DNA from 3 places in the Streptomyces sp. AHU1 genome. Region 1 is predicted to be linked to each of the others. Evidence: riboswitches for the same ligand, from Rfam matches in the RefSeq annotation. Region 1 holds a riboswitch; each other region holds the start of a gene.
The links. Region 1 has a riboswitch for cobalamin ahead of ACICHK_RS35180 ((2Fe-2S) ferredoxin domain-containing protein). Riboswitches for the same ligand answer to the same signal wherever they lie in the genome.
Positions count from the first base shown of each region.

Region 2: it holds a riboswitch for cobalamin, as region 1 does, so the genes downstream of both, ACICHK_RS37080 (CbtB-domain containing protein) here and ACICHK_RS35180 ((2Fe-2S) ferredoxin domain-containing protein) in region 1, are expected to answer to the same signal.
Region 3: it holds a riboswitch for cobalamin, as region 1 does, so the genes downstream of both, ACICHK_RS26430 (ribonucleoside-diphosphate reductase subunit alpha) here and ACICHK_RS35180 ((2Fe-2S) ferredoxin domain-containing protein) in region 1, are expected to answer to the same signal.

Region 1 is NZ_CP174283.1:7,954,278-7,959,210, reverse strand. Features, by position in the region: gene ACICHK_RS35185 (hypothetical protein) at 236-952, shown strand; gene ACICHK_RS35180 ((2Fe-2S) ferredoxin domain-containing protein) at 998-1,396, opposite strand; cobalamin riboswitch at 1,457-1,581, opposite strand; gene dhaK (dihydroxyacetone kinase subunit DhaK) at 1,780-2,772, shown strand; gene dhaL (dihydroxyacetone kinase subunit DhaL) at 2,861-3,460, shown strand; gene ACICHK_RS35165 (PTS fructose transporter subunit IIA) at 3,453-3,869, shown strand; gene ACICHK_RS35160 (TetR/AcrR family transcriptional regulator) at 3,957-4,622, opposite strand; gene ACICHK_RS35155 (glycoside hydrolase family 75 protein) at 4,794-4,933, opposite strand, start outside.
Region 2 is NZ_CP174283.1:8,394,560-8,399,492, forward strand. Features, by position in the region: gene ACICHK_RS37070 (LLM class flavin-dependent oxidoreductase) at 1-679, shown strand, start outside; gene ACICHK_RS37075 (enoyl-CoA hydratase/isomerase family protein) at 859-1,941, shown strand; cobalamin riboswitch at 1,998-2,144, shown strand; gene ACICHK_RS37080 (CbtB-domain containing protein) at 2,185-2,406, shown strand; gene ACICHK_RS37085 (CbtA family protein) at 2,429-3,193, shown strand; gene meaB (methylmalonyl Co-A mutase-associated GTPase MeaB) at 3,314-4,297, opposite strand; gene scpA (methylmalonyl-CoA mutase) at 4,294-4,933, opposite strand, start outside.
Region 3 is NZ_CP174283.1:5,897,598-5,902,530, forward strand. Features, by position in the region: gene ACICHK_RS26425 (ribonucleotide-diphosphate reductase subunit beta) at 1-715, opposite strand, end outside; gene ACICHK_RS26430 (ribonucleoside-diphosphate reductase subunit alpha) at 715-3,096, opposite strand; cobalamin riboswitch at 3,227-3,376, opposite strand; gene mctP (monocarboxylate uptake permease MctP) at 3,615-4,933, opposite strand, start outside.

The sequences.
Region 1 (4,933 bases):
TACTTCACCCTCGACAGCTCCACGGACCCCGTGTCGTGGCCGGCATACGGCAGGTCACCTTCACGCACTCCGGCCGCCCGCGCCGGGGACCCGCGCGAACACGGGCTCCCGCCCGCTTGCGCCATTCCGCACGGGGTAGTCGATCACCCCTGGGCAGAACCTCACGCGCGGGGTCACCCCCGCGGCCGGAGCACCCCGTGACGCCCTGACCGACATCGGAAGGAGGGCACCGCTCGTGGTGAAAAGCCGTGCCGTCGCCCGGACCGGGCATCCGAGGCACGAGCGCCGCGGTGAAGCGCGGCTGCCCGCCGCGGCAGCCACGCTCATCGCCATCGCCCTGTACGTGGCACTTCCCCAGCAGCTCCTCGTCGCCCCCCGCTACGTGCTGCCGGCCCTGGAGCTCCTGCTGCTGGTGCCGCTCATCGCCATCAACCCCAGGAGGCTCACCCGGCAGACCAAGGTCTTCCGGTTCCTGTCGCTGACCCTCGTCCTGCTCATCGCCACCGGCAACCTCACCGCTCTCGGCGTCCTCATCCACCAGATGGTCCACGCCGAGGTGAAGGACGGGCGCTCCTTGCTGCTCGCGGCGCTGCAGGTGTGGCTGACGAACATCATCGCCTTCGGACTCGCGTACTGGGAACTCGATCGGGGCGGCCCCGTCGTGCGCACCCAGGCCCCCCGCGGCGACCTGCCCCTGGCCGACTTCCGGTTCTCGCAGGACGAGAACGACGACGCGGTGGAGGAGGTCGCCGACGGCGCCAGCAAAACCTCCGACTGGGTGCCGACCCTCGTGGACTACCTCTACATCTCGGTGACCAACTCGACGGCCTTCAGCCCGACGGACACGATGCCCCTCTCCGCTCGCGCGAAGCTCCTGATGAGCATCCAGAGCGTGGCCGCGCTCCTCACGTCCCTGCTGGTCATCGCCCGGGCGGTCAGCATCCTCCACTGAACGCCCGGGTGCGGGACCGGCCGGCCCGAGCAGGGTGCGCGGGCCTCAGGAATCCGTCGCGCGCCGAGGCGGGGTGAAGGTGTACAGGTCGAGGATGTCCGGCGGCGGTGCCACTCCCGGGCCTCCGGCGCGCACCCACGTCACGATGTCCTCGGTCGCGTCCGGGTCGTTGACGAGTCCGAGCCAGACCGGCCGTGCTCCCGCGGCCCGGCCCGCGGCGGACGGCTGCACGACGACGACGTTGGCCTGGTCGCACACGTCGAGGCACTCGGAGATACGCACCGGTACGTCCGCGCGCAGTCGCGCGGTCTGTACGGCGTGGTCCACTCCGGTCACCTTGGGACTGCCGCAGCAGCAGTCCCGGCAGACGACGACCCGGCACGGCACGGCGCCGCCCGCCCGCACGGGTTCTCCCGGTGTCTCTTCCAACGGCGTCTCGGGCACGGCGTGCCACTCCCCTCCCGGGGAGATCCGCCCCGGTGTCGTTCGAGGAGGCGACCGCGTGAGTCTCCTGGCTCCCGGGTCTTGGCCTGCTCCGCCTTCCCACCCCGGTCGGGGCGGTGGCCTGCCGGAGCTCACTCACCGGTCACAGTGGCGGGACCGCGCCGGATTCACACCGGCTTCCTCGTACCGCCGTCGCCTTATGTCGCCGGTCATCATCTCATCCGGCGACCTCGGCCCCGTGCCGCGTACGCCCCCGGGCGTCCACGCGCGTGACCTTCGCCACGGCAAGGTCAATACTGGGGGTGACAGCCCTCTCACCGACTCGCGTCCCATCACCTCACCCCATACACCTGACAGTCCGTCACTGAAACCGGGAGGTACCCATGAAGATGCTCATCAACGTGGCGGAGACGGTGGTGGCGGACGCGCTGCGGGGCATGGCGGCGGCCCATCCGGAACTGACGGTGGACGTCGACAACCGTGTGATCGTGCGCAGGGACGCCCCGGTCGCGGGAAGGGTGGGTCTCGTCTCCGGCGGCGGGTCCGGGCACGAGCCGCTGCACGGCGGATTCGTGGGCCCGGGGATGCTGTCGGCCGCGTGCCCGGGCGAGGTGTTCACGTCCCCGGTCCCGGACCAGATGCTGCGGGCGGCGGCCGCCGTGGACAGCGGCGCGGGCGTGCTGTTCATCGTGAAGAACTACACCGGAGACGTCCTCAACTTCGACATGGCGGCGGAGCTGGCCGAGGACGAGGGCATCCGCGTCGCCAAGGTCCTCGTCGACGACGACGTGGCCGTCACCGACAGCCTGTACACCGCCGGGCGGCGCGGCACGGGCGCGACGCTGTTCGTGGAGAAGATCGCGGGCGCCGCCGCCGAGGAGGGCGCGCCCCTGGAGGCGGTCGAGGCACTGGCCCGGAAGGTCAACGAGAACTCCCGCAGTTTCGGTGTGGCGCTCAGCGCCTGCACGACTCCGGCCAAGGGCAGCCCGACGTTCGACCTGCCGGCCGGGGAGCTCGAGCTCGGGGTCGGCATCCACGGCGAGCCGGGCCGGGAGCGGCGCGCGATGATGACGTCGCACGAGATCGCCGACTTCGCGGTGCACGCCGTCCTGGACGACCTCGCACCGCGCAATCCGGTGCTGCTCCTCGTCAACGGCATGGGCGCCACTCCCCTGCTGGAGCTGTACGGCTTCAACGCGGAGGTGCAGCGGGTGCTGGCCGAACGCGGCATCCCCGTGGCACGCACCCTGGTCGGCAACTACGTCACCTCCCTCGACATGGCGGGCGCCTCGGTGACCCTGTGCCAGGTGGACGAGGAACTGCTGCGGCTGTGGGACGCGCCGGTGAAGACGCCGGGGCTCCGCTGGGGCGTGTGAACCCGGTCGGTGTCGGTGGCCGGGTGCCGCCCGGCACCCGGCCACCGACCGACACCAGGCCGACTTCCGTACCACGCAAGGAGATTCCGTGCTGAACGCCGATTTCTTCCGCCGCTGGATGACCGTGACCGCCGCGTCGGTGGACCGTGAGGCGGAGCGGCTCACCGAGCTGGACTCGCCCATCGGTGACGCCGACCACGGCAGCAATCTGCAGCGCGGATTCACCGCCGTGACCGCCGCCCTGGAGAAGGACGCTCCGGACACTCCCGGTGCCGTACTCGCGCTCGCCGGAAGGCAGTTGATCTCGACGGTCGGCGGCGCGTCCGGGCCGCTGTACGGCACCCTGCTGCGCCGGACCGGCAAGGCGCTCGGGGACGCCCCCGAGGTCACCGGGGAACAGCTCACGGACGCGCTGCGCACGGGCGTCGACGCGGTCATGGCACTGGGCGGAGCCGCGCCCGGCGACAAGACCATGATCGACGCCCTGGTGCCCGCGGTCGACGCGCTCGCCGAGTCGTTCGCCGCGGCGAAGTCCGCGGCCGAGGAGGGTGCCGTGGCGACGACACCGCTGCAGGCCCGCAAGGGCCGGGCGAGTTATCTGGGCGAGCGCAGCATCGGGCACCAGGACCCGGGCGCCACGTCCTCGGCACTGCTGATCGCGGCACTCGTGGAGGCGGCCGGTGAGTGACACCGGGGAACGGTTCGTGGGCATCGTGCTGGTCTCGCACAGCGCCGCCGTCGCCGCGTCCGTCGCCGAACTGGCCACGGGCCTGGCCGGTGGCGGCACGCTCGCTCCCGTCGCGCCGGCGGGCGGCACCCTGGACGGAGGACTCGGTACCAGCGCGGACGTGATCGCCGCCGCCGCGGCCTCCGTGGACCGCGGCGCCGGGGTCGCCGTACTCACCGACCTGGGCAGTGCCGTGCTCACCGTCAAGGCTCTGCTCGCCGAGGGCGACGAACTCCCGGACGGCACACGGCTGGTGGACGCCCCCTTTGTCGAGGGAGCGGTGGCCGCGGTCGTCACGGCCTCGGCGGGCGCCGACCTCGCCGCGGTGGAGGCGGCGGCAGCGGAGGCGTACACCTACCGGAAGGTCTGAGGACCGGCGGGCGCGGGACCCGGGGCCGCGGGAGCGCTCCGCCCGAGCGCCGGGACGTACGGGATCCGGCAAGCGCGGGGGCCGGGGTCAGGCGATTCCGTCCGCCGCGACGATCAGGGCCGAGCGGATGGTGCCCGCCAGCTCCGCCCGGGCCGTCGCGGGATCGGGCTCCGCTTCGTCGGTGTGCCACGCGTAGTGCTCGACCGCCGCGCGCAGCGCCGCGTTGAGCATGGCTGCCTGGATCTCCGAGCGCAGGTCGACGGCGCCCAGCCCGGCGCGGTCGGCGAGCGCGCGGGCGAACGCCGGCTCGGCCTCGTCATGGGCCTGGAGCCAGACGGCACGCAGTCCCGGCTCGGTACGGGTGAGCCTCAGCAGCGTGCGGACCCTCGGCGGCTCCGGCATCGCCATCGTCCCCTCGCCGTTCGTGGACACCTGCTCCAGGGCGTCCTCCAGGGGAGCGCCCACGGGCCAGGCCCGCAGCGCCGCGGCGATCGCGTCGATGCCCGCCGCGAACAGCGGGCTCACACAGCTCTCCTTGCCCGGGAAATAGCGCCACAGGGTCCGCGTGGACAGGCCGACGGCCCGGGCGATCTGGTCCCCGGTGGTGGCGGTCACGCCCTGGGTCACGAAGAGTTCCACAGCGGCGCGGGCGATCTCCAGCCGGATCTCGGCCCTGCGTTCGTCGGTGAGCGGCGGCCGTCCGGTACGGCCCCGAGCCGGACCGGGGCGTTCGCCGATCGCGCCGTCCGGCACTGATGACTCCTCGGTTCCCGGTTCCGTCCGCGGATGCTGCCCAGGGCTGCGGTGATCCTAGCCATCTCCGCACCGCTCCGAGGACTTTCCGTCCCCTGGCGGCGACGAGCCGCACCGCGGTGGAGCGGTCCGGCGGGGTGGACGGGCCGGTGAGCCCACGGTCCGCCGGCCTCAGCCGTCCCCCAGGAGCTTCCGGGTCAGCCGCTCCCCCTCCGCCGCCGCGGCGCCGTGGTCCTGGACGGGCGACACCCGGGCGTTCTTGAACACGAGGTAGGTCACCCCGGAAGGCGCGCCGCCGCCGCGGGGATCCG
Region 2 (4,933 bases), 440 kb from region 1:
CGGCTCACCGCGGATCGCCCTGCAGCGCACCCTCCTCCAGCAGCCCGGCGCACAGTCGCAGGACTACGGCGAGCAGATCGACGACATCCTCGCGCTGCTCGCGGGCACCTACCGCTCGCCGGACGGCGTCGAGGCGCACGTCGTCCCCGGGGAGGGTGCCGACCTGGAGGTGTGGATCCTGGGCAGCAGCGGCGGACAGAGCGCCGAAGCGGCCGGCCGGGGCGGGCTCCGGTTCGCCGCGAACTACCACGTCAGTCCGGCCACCGTGCTGGAGGCGGTGGAGGGCTACCGCGCCGCGTTCCAGCCCTCCGACGTCCTCGACAAGCCGTACGTCAGCGTGTCCGCGGACGTCGTCGTCGCCGAGGACGACGAGAAGGCCCGCGAACTCGCCACGGGATACGGCCTCTGGGTCCGCAGCATCCGCACGGCCGAGGGGGCCATCGAGTTCCCCACCCCGGACGAGGCGCGCGCCCACGTCTGGTCGGACGCCGACCGGACGCTCGTCCAGGACCGCCTCGACACTCAGTTCGTCGGCTCCCCGCAGCGGGTGGCCGACCAGTTGGCGCAGCTCCAGGAGGCCACCGGAGCCGACGAACTGCTCGTCACCACGATCACCCACGGACACGCGGACCGGGTGCGGTCGTACGAGCTGCTGGCCGAGGAGTGGCGCACACGGTGACCCACCGCCTCTGCCGGACGTCCCTCGCCCGGGGACCGCCGACCAGGACGGGAACCCGGACACCACCGGTGTGTACGGTGGCGGGAAGATCGCCGTGACCGGCGAACCGGCCGGACCGTGGAAGGAACCACCGAGATCATGCGCGTCATCGTGGCCCGTCGGCCGGCGGAGGTGTCCGGATGAACGGCACCGGGACATCGGGCGCCGGGGATCCCGTCCTGCTGCGCACCGAGGGACGGGCCGCCCGTCTCACCCTCAACCGGCCCAGGGCCCTCAACGCCCTGAACCACGAGATGGTGCGCCGGATCGACGGGGCGCTCACCGCCTGGGAACACGACCCGGCCGTCGAGACCGTCGTCGTCACCGGCGCCGGGGAACGCGGACTGTGCGCGGGCGGCGACATCCGGGTCGTCCACGACGACGCGCGCGACGGGGACGGCACCGCGTCCGCCGCCTTCTGGCGGGACGAGTACCGCCTCAACGCCCGTATCGCCCGCTATCCCAAGCCGTACGTGGCGGTCATGGACGGCATCGTCATGGGCGGCGGCGTCGGCGTCTCCGCGCACGGCAGCGTCCGGATCGTCACCGAACGCTCGCGGATCGCCATGCCCGAGACCGGCATCGGTTTCGTCCCCGACGTCGGCGGCACCCGTCTGCTCGGCCTCGCCCCGGGCGAACTCGGCACCCACCTCGCCCTGACGGGCGCCTCGATCGGCGCCGGGGACGCGCTGCTGTGCGGCCTCGCCGACCACTACGTGCCCTCCGCCTCGCTCCCGCGACTGCTGTCCGACCTCGCCGACCGGCCCGTGGCGGAGGCCCTGGCCGCGCACGAGCGGCCCGCGCCCCCGGCGGAACTCGCGGAGCGGCGCGGATGGATCGACGCCTGCTACGAGGCCGACACGGTCGAGGAGATCGTCCAGCGGCTGCTCGCGGCCGGTGACCCGTCCGCCAAGGAGACGGCGGAGATCCTCCTCGGCAACTCGCCCACCGCCCTGAAGGTCACGCTGGCCGCCCTGCGCCGCGCCCGGCGGCTCGGCTCGCTGGAGCGCGTCCTGGACCAGGAGTACCGCGTGTCCTGCGCGGCCCTGTCCGCCCCCGACCTGGTGGAGGGCGTCCGGGCCCAGATCATCGACAAGGACCGCGAGCCGCGCTGGTCCCCGGCCACGCTCGCCGAGGTCACCGACGCCGACGTCGAGCGCTTCTTCGCCCCGCTCGGCGAGCGTGAACTCGGCCTGTCCGACGGGGCCTTCCGGTCGTCGTGAGGACCCGTCACCTGGGACGAGAGGAAGATCACCCCGGTCGGCGCGGTCTTGGCCAGGTACGCGGCACGCGGTACGGTCGGTCCGATATCGATGACGTCAAGACGGAAGCCGGCGGAAATCCGGCACGGTCGCGCCACTGTGAGCGAGACGCCCCAGCCACGCTGGGCGCCCCGTGAGTCAGACCCGTAGGCGGCATCCTGTGCACCACCGAGATGGGACGCGAACTCCCGAGGAGGTCCTGCCATGGCGCAGACCGTCGCCCAGCCGACAGCCACCACCCCCGCCATCCCCGCCAAGCTGCCGATCGGTGCGATCGCCCCCTGGGCGGTCTTCTTCGGCATCCTGATGCTGGTCCTGCTGTACTTCGTCGGCGCCGAGCAGGGCGCCACCTCCGTCGTCTCCGGCGAGGACGTCCACGAGTGGGTGCACGACGCCCGCCACCTGCTCGGCTTCCCCTGCCACTGACCCGAGGGGACCGCGCACACCCATGAACTCCGCAACGGTAAGAAATCTCCTCGTGCGGGGCATGCTCGCCGGCCTCGCGGCCGGTGTACTCGCCCTGGTCGTCGCCTACTTCCTCGGTGAACCGAGCGTCGACAGCGCCATCGGCCTCGAGGAGGCCCACGCCCACACCCACGAGCACGGGCACGAGGTCGAACTCGTCTCCCGGAGCCTGCAGTCCACCGCGGGCCTGGCCACCGGCGTCCTGGTCTACGGCGTCTCCTTCGGCGGCATCGCCGCGCTCGCCTACTGCTTCGCACTGGGCCGCGTGGGCCGCTTCGGACCGCGCGCGACCGCGCTCCTGCTGTCCGGGACCGCGCTGCTGGCCGTGTACGTCGTGCCGTTCCTGAAGTACCCGGCCAACCCGCCGGCGGTCGGCGACGCCGACACCATCGGCAAGCGGACCGCCCTGTACTTCCTGATGATGGTCCTCAGCGTGCTCCTCGCGGTGGGCGCCGTCATCCTCGGCAAGCGCCTCGCGCCGACCCTCGGCACCTGGTACGCCACCGTCACCGCGGTGGCCGCCTTCGCCGTCGTGATCGGACTCGCCTACCAGTTCCTGCCCGTGGTCAACGAGGTCCCGGGAGGCTTCCCGGCCACCCTGCTGTGGCGGTTCAGGCTCTCCGCACTGGCCATCCAGACCGTCCTGTGGGGTGGATTCGGCCTGGTCTTCGGCGAGTTGGCCGAACGCATGCTCAACCCCCGGCCCGCCGGGGCACCTTCGGGCCGGTCGGTCCCGGCCGCGAACTGAACCCTCCGGCACCGACGCCACAGGCCCCCGGATCACTCCGGGGGCCTGTGGCGTTCGCGCGGTCCACCGCGGATATGAGCGGTGGCAGGGCTCCGACCTGCCCCGCCACCGCCGTCCAGGTCAGCGGCCCTCGCCGCCGAACACCTCCAGGATGCGCTCCGCCGCGAGCGTCGCCGTCAAGTCGCCCTCGCGGACCTGCCGTTCGAGCTCGGGGGCGAGAGCCCGTACGGCCCGGTCGGCGTGCAGCCGGCCGAGCAGTTCGTCCCGGACCATGTTCCAGGTCCAGTCCACCTGCTGGTCACGGCGCTTCTCGGCGAGGGCGCCGGTCGAGTCGAGCAGCGTCCGGTGCTGTTCCAGACGGTCCCAGAGGGTGTCCAGACCGGCCGACTCGCGGGCGCTGCAACTCAGCACCGGCGGCGTCCAGACGGCGTCCTTGCCGTGCATCAGCCGCAGCGCGCCCGCCAGTTCACGCGCCGCCGACTTCGCGTCGCGCTCGTGCGGACCGTCCGCCTTGTTGACCGCGATCACGTCCGCCAGCTCCAGGACGCCCTTCTTGATGCCCTGCAACTGGTCCCCGGTACGCGCCAGCGTGAGCAGCAGGAAGGAGTCGACCATGTTCGCGACCGCGGTCTCCGACTGACCGACACCGACCGTTTCCACCAGCACCACGTCGTAGCCGGCCGCCTCCATCACCACGATCGACTCGCGGGTCGCCTTCGCCACCCCGCCGAGCGTCCCGGCGGTGGGGGAGGGGCGGATGAACGCGGCCGGGTCCACGGCGAGCCGCTCCATCCGGGTCTTGTCACCCAGGATGGAGCCGCCCGTACGGCTGGAGGACGGGTCGACGGCGAGCACCGCCACCCGGTGCCCGAGCGAGGTCAGCATCGTGCCGAACGCGTCGATGAAGGTCGACTTGCCCACGCCCGGCACCCCGCTGACACCGATCCGCCGGGCCTTCCCGCTGTGCGGGAGCAGCTCGGTCAGCAACTCCTGCGCCAGCGCCCGGTGCTGGGGCCGGGTGGACTCGACGAGCGTGATGGCGCGGGCGACCAGCGCCCGCTTCCCGTCGAGCACACCCTTGACATAGGTGTCGAGTTCGATCACAGGTCGTGCCCGAGGTCGGCAGAGAGCCGCTGGACGAGGTCGTACGCCGCGTCCGGGATCACCGTCCCCGGCGGGAAGACCGCCGCCGCGCCCATCTCCAGCAGCGTCGGCACGTCCTGCGGCGGGATGACCCCGCCGACCACGATCATGATGTCCTCACGCCCCTCCGCCGCCAGCTCCTCGCGCAGCGCCGGTACGAGGGTGAGGTGTCCGGCGGCCAGCGACGAGACGCCCACGATGTGCACGTCCGCCTCGACCGCCTGCCGGGCCACCTCGCCCGGCGTCTGGAACAGCGGGCCCACGTCGACGTCGAAGCCGAGGTCGGCGAAGGCGGTCGCGATCACCTTCTGGCCGCGGTCGTGGCCGTCCTGGCCCATCTTGGCGACCAGGATGCGCGGGCGCCGGCCCTCGGCCTCCTCGAACGCGTCCACCAGCGCGCGGGTCCGGTCCACGGAAGGGGACTCCCCTGCCTCGTTGCGGTACACCCCGGAGATCGTACGGATCTGGCCGGCGTGCCGGCCGTAGACCTTCTCCAGGGCGTCGGAGATCTCGCCGACGGTGGCCTTCGCGCGGGCCGCGCGCACCGCCAGCTCCAGCAGGTTGCCCTCACCGGCGGCCGCCCGCGTCAGATCCTCC
Region 3 (4,933 bases), 2.1 Mb from region 1:
CGTCGAAGAGGTCCGGCTCCTCCTTGCGGACGGTGTCGACGACCTCGAAGGCGAAGCTCATGTGCATCGTCTCGTCGCGGAACACCCAGTTGGTGCCGGTCGCCAGACCGTGCAGCAGACCCCGGCTGCGGAACCAGTAGACGTACGCGAAGGCCCCGTAGAAGAAGAGTCCCTCGATGCACGCGGCGAAGCAGATCAGGTTCAGCAGGAAGCGGCGGCGGTCCGCCTTGCTCTCCAGCCGGTCCAGCTTCTCCACCGAGTCCATCCACTTGAAGCAGAACTGCGCCTTCTCGCGGATGGAGGGGATGTTCTCGACGGCCGCGAAGGCCGCCGCCCGGTCGTCCGGGTCGGGCAGATAGGTGTCGAGCAGCGTCAGATAGAACTGGACGTGCACGGCCTCCTCGAAGAGCTGACGGCTCAGGTACAGCCGCGCCTCGGGGGAGTTGATGTGCTTGTACAGCGTCAGCACCAGGTTGTTCGCCACGATCGAGTCGCCCGTCGCGAAGAACGCGACCAGCCGGCCGATCATGTGCTGCTCACCCGGCGTCAGCTTCGCGAGGTCGGCGACGTCCGAGTGGAGGTCGACCTCCTCGACGGTCCAGGTGTTCTTGATCGCGTCCCGGTAGCGCTCGTAGAAGTCCGGGTAGCGCATGGGACGCAGGGTGAGTTCGAAGCCCGGGTCCAGGAGGTTCTTCTCGGTGTTGGTGTCGCTCATTACTGGCACGCCTCGCAGGACTCGGGGTTTTCCAGGGAGCAGGCGACGGCGTCGGGGTCGGCCGCCTGCTGGACGGGGACGGTGGTCTCGGGCCGCGCCTGCGCCTGGGCCGCGCGGGCGATGCGCGTCGCCGGGCGGGACCGCAGGTAGTACGTCGTCTTCAGGCCCGCCTTCCAGGCGTACGCGTACATCGAGGAGAGCTTGCCGATGGTCGGTGTCTCCAGGAACAGGTTCAGCGACTGGGCCTGGTCGAGGAACGGGGTGCGGGCGGCGGCCATGTCGATCAGACCGCGCTGCGGGATCTCCCACGCCGTGCGGTACAGGTCGCGGACCTCCTGCGGGACCCAGGTGAAGCCCTGGACCGAGCCGTTGGACTCGCGCAGCGCCTCACGGGTCTGCGCGTCCCACACGCCGAGCTCCTTCAGCTCGGCCACCAGGTACGAGTTGACCTGGAGGAACTCGCCGGAGAGCGTCTCGCGCTTGAACAGGTTCGACACCTGCGGCTCGATGCACTCGTACACGCCCGCGATGGACGCGATGGTGGCGGTCGGCGCGATCGCGAGCAGCAGCGAGTTGCGCATGCCGACCTCGGCGATCCGCTCCCGCAGGGCCGCCCAGCGCTCCGGCCAGTTCAGCTCGACGTCGAAGTGGTCCGGGTGCAGCACACCGCGGGCGGTACGGGTCTTCTCCCAGGCCGGGAGCGGTCCGTTGCGCTCGGCGAGGTCCGCGGAGGCCTCGTAGGAGGCGAGCATGATCCGCTCGGCGATCCGGGTGGACAGGGCGCGCGCCTCGGGCGAGTCGAACGGCATCCGCAGCTTGAAGAAGACGTCCTGCAGACCCATCGCGCCGAGGCCGACCGGACGCCACTTGGCGTTGGAGCGGCCCGCCTGCTCGGTCGGGTAGAAGTTGATGTCCACCACGCGGTCGAGGAAGGTCACCGCGGTGCGCACGGTCTGGTCCAGCCGCTCCCAGTCGATGTCCCCGCCGGTCACGAACGCGCCGAGGTTGACCGAGCCCAGGTTGCAGACCGCCGTCTCCCCGTCGTCCGTGACCTCCAGGATCTCGGTGCACAGGTTCGAGGAGTGGACGGTGTGGCCCGGCTCCGCCGTCTGGTTGGCGGTGCGGTTGGCGGCGTCCTTGAAGGTCATCCAGCCGTTGCCGGTCTGCGCGAGGGTGCGCATCATGCGGCCGTAGAGGTCGCGGGCCGGGATGGTCTTCCTGGCCAGGCCCGCCTCCTCGGCCTTGCGGTAGGCGGCGTCGAACTCGTCGCCCCACAGGTCGACCAGTTCCGGCACGTCGGCGGGGGAGAACAGCGACCAGACGCCGTCCGCGTTCACGCGGCGCATGAACTCGTCCGGGATCCAGTGCGCGAGGTTCAGGTTGTGCGTACGCCGGGCGTCCTCACCGGTGTTGTCGCGCAGCTCCAGGAACTCCTCGATGTCGGAGTGCCAGGTCTCCAGGTAGACCGCGGCCGCGCCCTTGCGCCGACCGCCCTGGTTCACCGCGGCGACCGAGGCGTCGAGCGTCTTCAGGAACGGGACGATGCCGTTGGAGTGCCCGTTGGTGCCGCGGATCAGCGAACCGCGCGAGCGGATGCGGGAGTACGACAGCCCGATGCCGCCCGCGTGCTTCGACAGCCGCGCCACCTGGTGGTAGCGGTCGTAGATGGAGTCCAGCTCGTCCAGCGGGGAGTCGAGGAGGTAGCAGGACGACATCTGGGGGTGCCGCGTACCGGAGTTGAAGAGGGTGGGGGAGGAGGGGAGGTAGTCGAGGCGGCTCATGAGCCGGTAGAGCGCGGCGACCTCGTCCACGGAGCGGACGGTGTCGTCCTCCGCGAGACCGGAGGCCACCCGGAGCATGAAGTGCTGGGGCGTCTCGACGACCTTGCGGGTGATCGGGTGCCGGAGCAGATAGCGGCTGTGCAGCGTGCGCAGCCCGAAGTAGCCGAAGCGGTCGTCGCCCTCGGCGTCGATCAGCGCGTCGAGGCGGGCCGTGTGCAGCCGCACGAACGCGGCCGTGCGGTCGGCGATCAGGCCCTCGCGGTGGCCGACGGCGACCGACTCGGAGAAGGTGGTGACGCCCTGGGAGGCGGCCTCGGCGGCGATCGTGATCGCGAGCAGACGGGCGGCCAGCCGGGAGTAGGCGGGGTCCTCGGAGATGAGACCCGCGGCCGCCTCGGTGGCCAGTTCGCGCAGCTCGGCCTCGTCGGCGCGGGCGGACCGGCCGCGCAGCGCCGCGGCGGCGACCCGGCCGGGGTCGGCGTCGGGGAGGTCGGCGGTCAGATCCGTCAGGGTCCGCAGCAGCGCGGTTCCGGGACCGTCGGTCTCCACCGGGGCCTGCTGCGCGGTCACTGAAGCCGGATCGGCTGGCGCGATGGTCACTGGGGCTCTCCCTCGCTCGGCACGGGGCTTCGCGGCGGGCGCGGGGCACACGGGAGCGCTTTCGGGCAGCACACACCGCGTCCACCGGCCCATTCCGCGAGGCCCGGACGTCGTCGGCACCCGGGCCGGACGGCCGGGGCGCGCTGTCGGCAGGTCCTCGGACTGACGCGAGTACGGGCACACGCAGACGCGAACACGCACAAGTACACCGTTGCGGGACAGTTCCGGATTCGCACCGGATTCCCCTGCGGCGACAGCGACCATGAGCATACATCTTGTGCCGGGCTCCGGGACTGCCCCCACATGTTGTGTCCGTTGGGCGTCCGAGAGCGCTACGGAGTGTGCCGGAGCGTCAACTCGTAGGTGAGCAAACGGATGTCGTCGGGCTCCGGATACCCGGCTTTCCGGTGTGTCCGGCCGGGGCGCCGACGGGCCGCCGGTTTTTCACCGGCGGCCCGTCGTTCACGGCTGTCGCGGGGACCCGTCCCGTCGGCCCGTGGGCCCTGGTGGCGTGCCCCCTAGTGGCTCGCCTCCGCCGTGGCCGGCGGGAGTTCCGTCTGGACTCCCGGGTCGCCCGCGTCGGCCGTGTAGTCCCCGGGAGAGGTCTCGTCCACGCCCTCCGGGGCCTTGAACGCCCTGAGGGCGAAGGTGAGGACGACGGCCACGGCCACGTTCAGGACGAACGCCGTCAGGCCGATGTAGCCGATCTCCCCGATGCCGGGGATCTCCTTCGAGCTGCCGCCGAAGTGCTTCTGGGTCGGCGAGGCCACCCCGTAGGCGGCGATCGTGCCGTAGAGCATGCCGACCGCCCAGCCGCCCAGCAGCGCCCAGCGGTGGAACCAGCGGGTGAACAGGCCGCCGACCAGCGAGGGGAAGGTCTGCAGGATCCAGATGCCGCCCAGCAGCTGGAAGTTGATCGCGACGGTCTTGTCCATGGTCAGGACGAAGACCAGCGCGCCCACCTTCACCAGGAGCGAGACCAGCTTGGAGACCCTGGTCTCCTGCCGCGGGGTGGCGGCCGGGTTGATGAAGTCCTTGTAGATGTTGCGGGTGAAGAGGTTCGCGGCCGCGATCGACATGATGGCCGCCGGGACGAGCGCGCCGATGCCGATGGCGGCGAAGGCGACGCCCGCGAACCAGTCGGGGAACATGTTCTCGAAGAGCTGGGGGATCGCGAGCTGGCCGTTGGTGACCTTCACCCCGGCCGCGATCGCCATGAACCCGAGCAGGGCGAGCAGGCCCAGCATCAGCGAGTACAGCGGCAGGATCGTGGTGTTGCGGCGGATCACCTCCCGGCTGCGGCTGGACAGCGTCGCGGTGACCGAGTGCGGGTACATGAACAGCGCCAGCGCCGAACCGAGCGCGAGGGTGGCGTACGTCCACTGGCCCGCCTCGGCGGGGACGAGCCCGCCGGCGCCCGCGGCCGTGTACTTGGCGCTCGCCGCCTTGAAGATCTCGTCGAAGCCGCCCAGTTTGATCGGGATGTAGATGACGGCCACCGCGATCACGATGTAGATCAGGGTGTCCTTCACGAACGCGATCAGAGCGGGGGCCCGCAGGCCCGAGGAGTAGGTGTACGCGGCCAGCACGCCGAAGGCGATGAGGAGCGGCAGGTCCTTGACGAACCAGTTGGAGGAGTCGCCGCCGCCCACGCCCATCACGTCCAGCACGGCCTGGATGCCGACGAGTTGGAGCGCGATGTACGGCATGGTGGCGAGGATGCCGGTGACGGCCACGGCGAGGGACAGGCCCTTGGAGCCGAAGCGGCCGCGCACGAAGTCCGAGGTCGTCACATAGCCGTGCCGGTGGGAGACCGACCACAGGCGGGGCAGGAAGG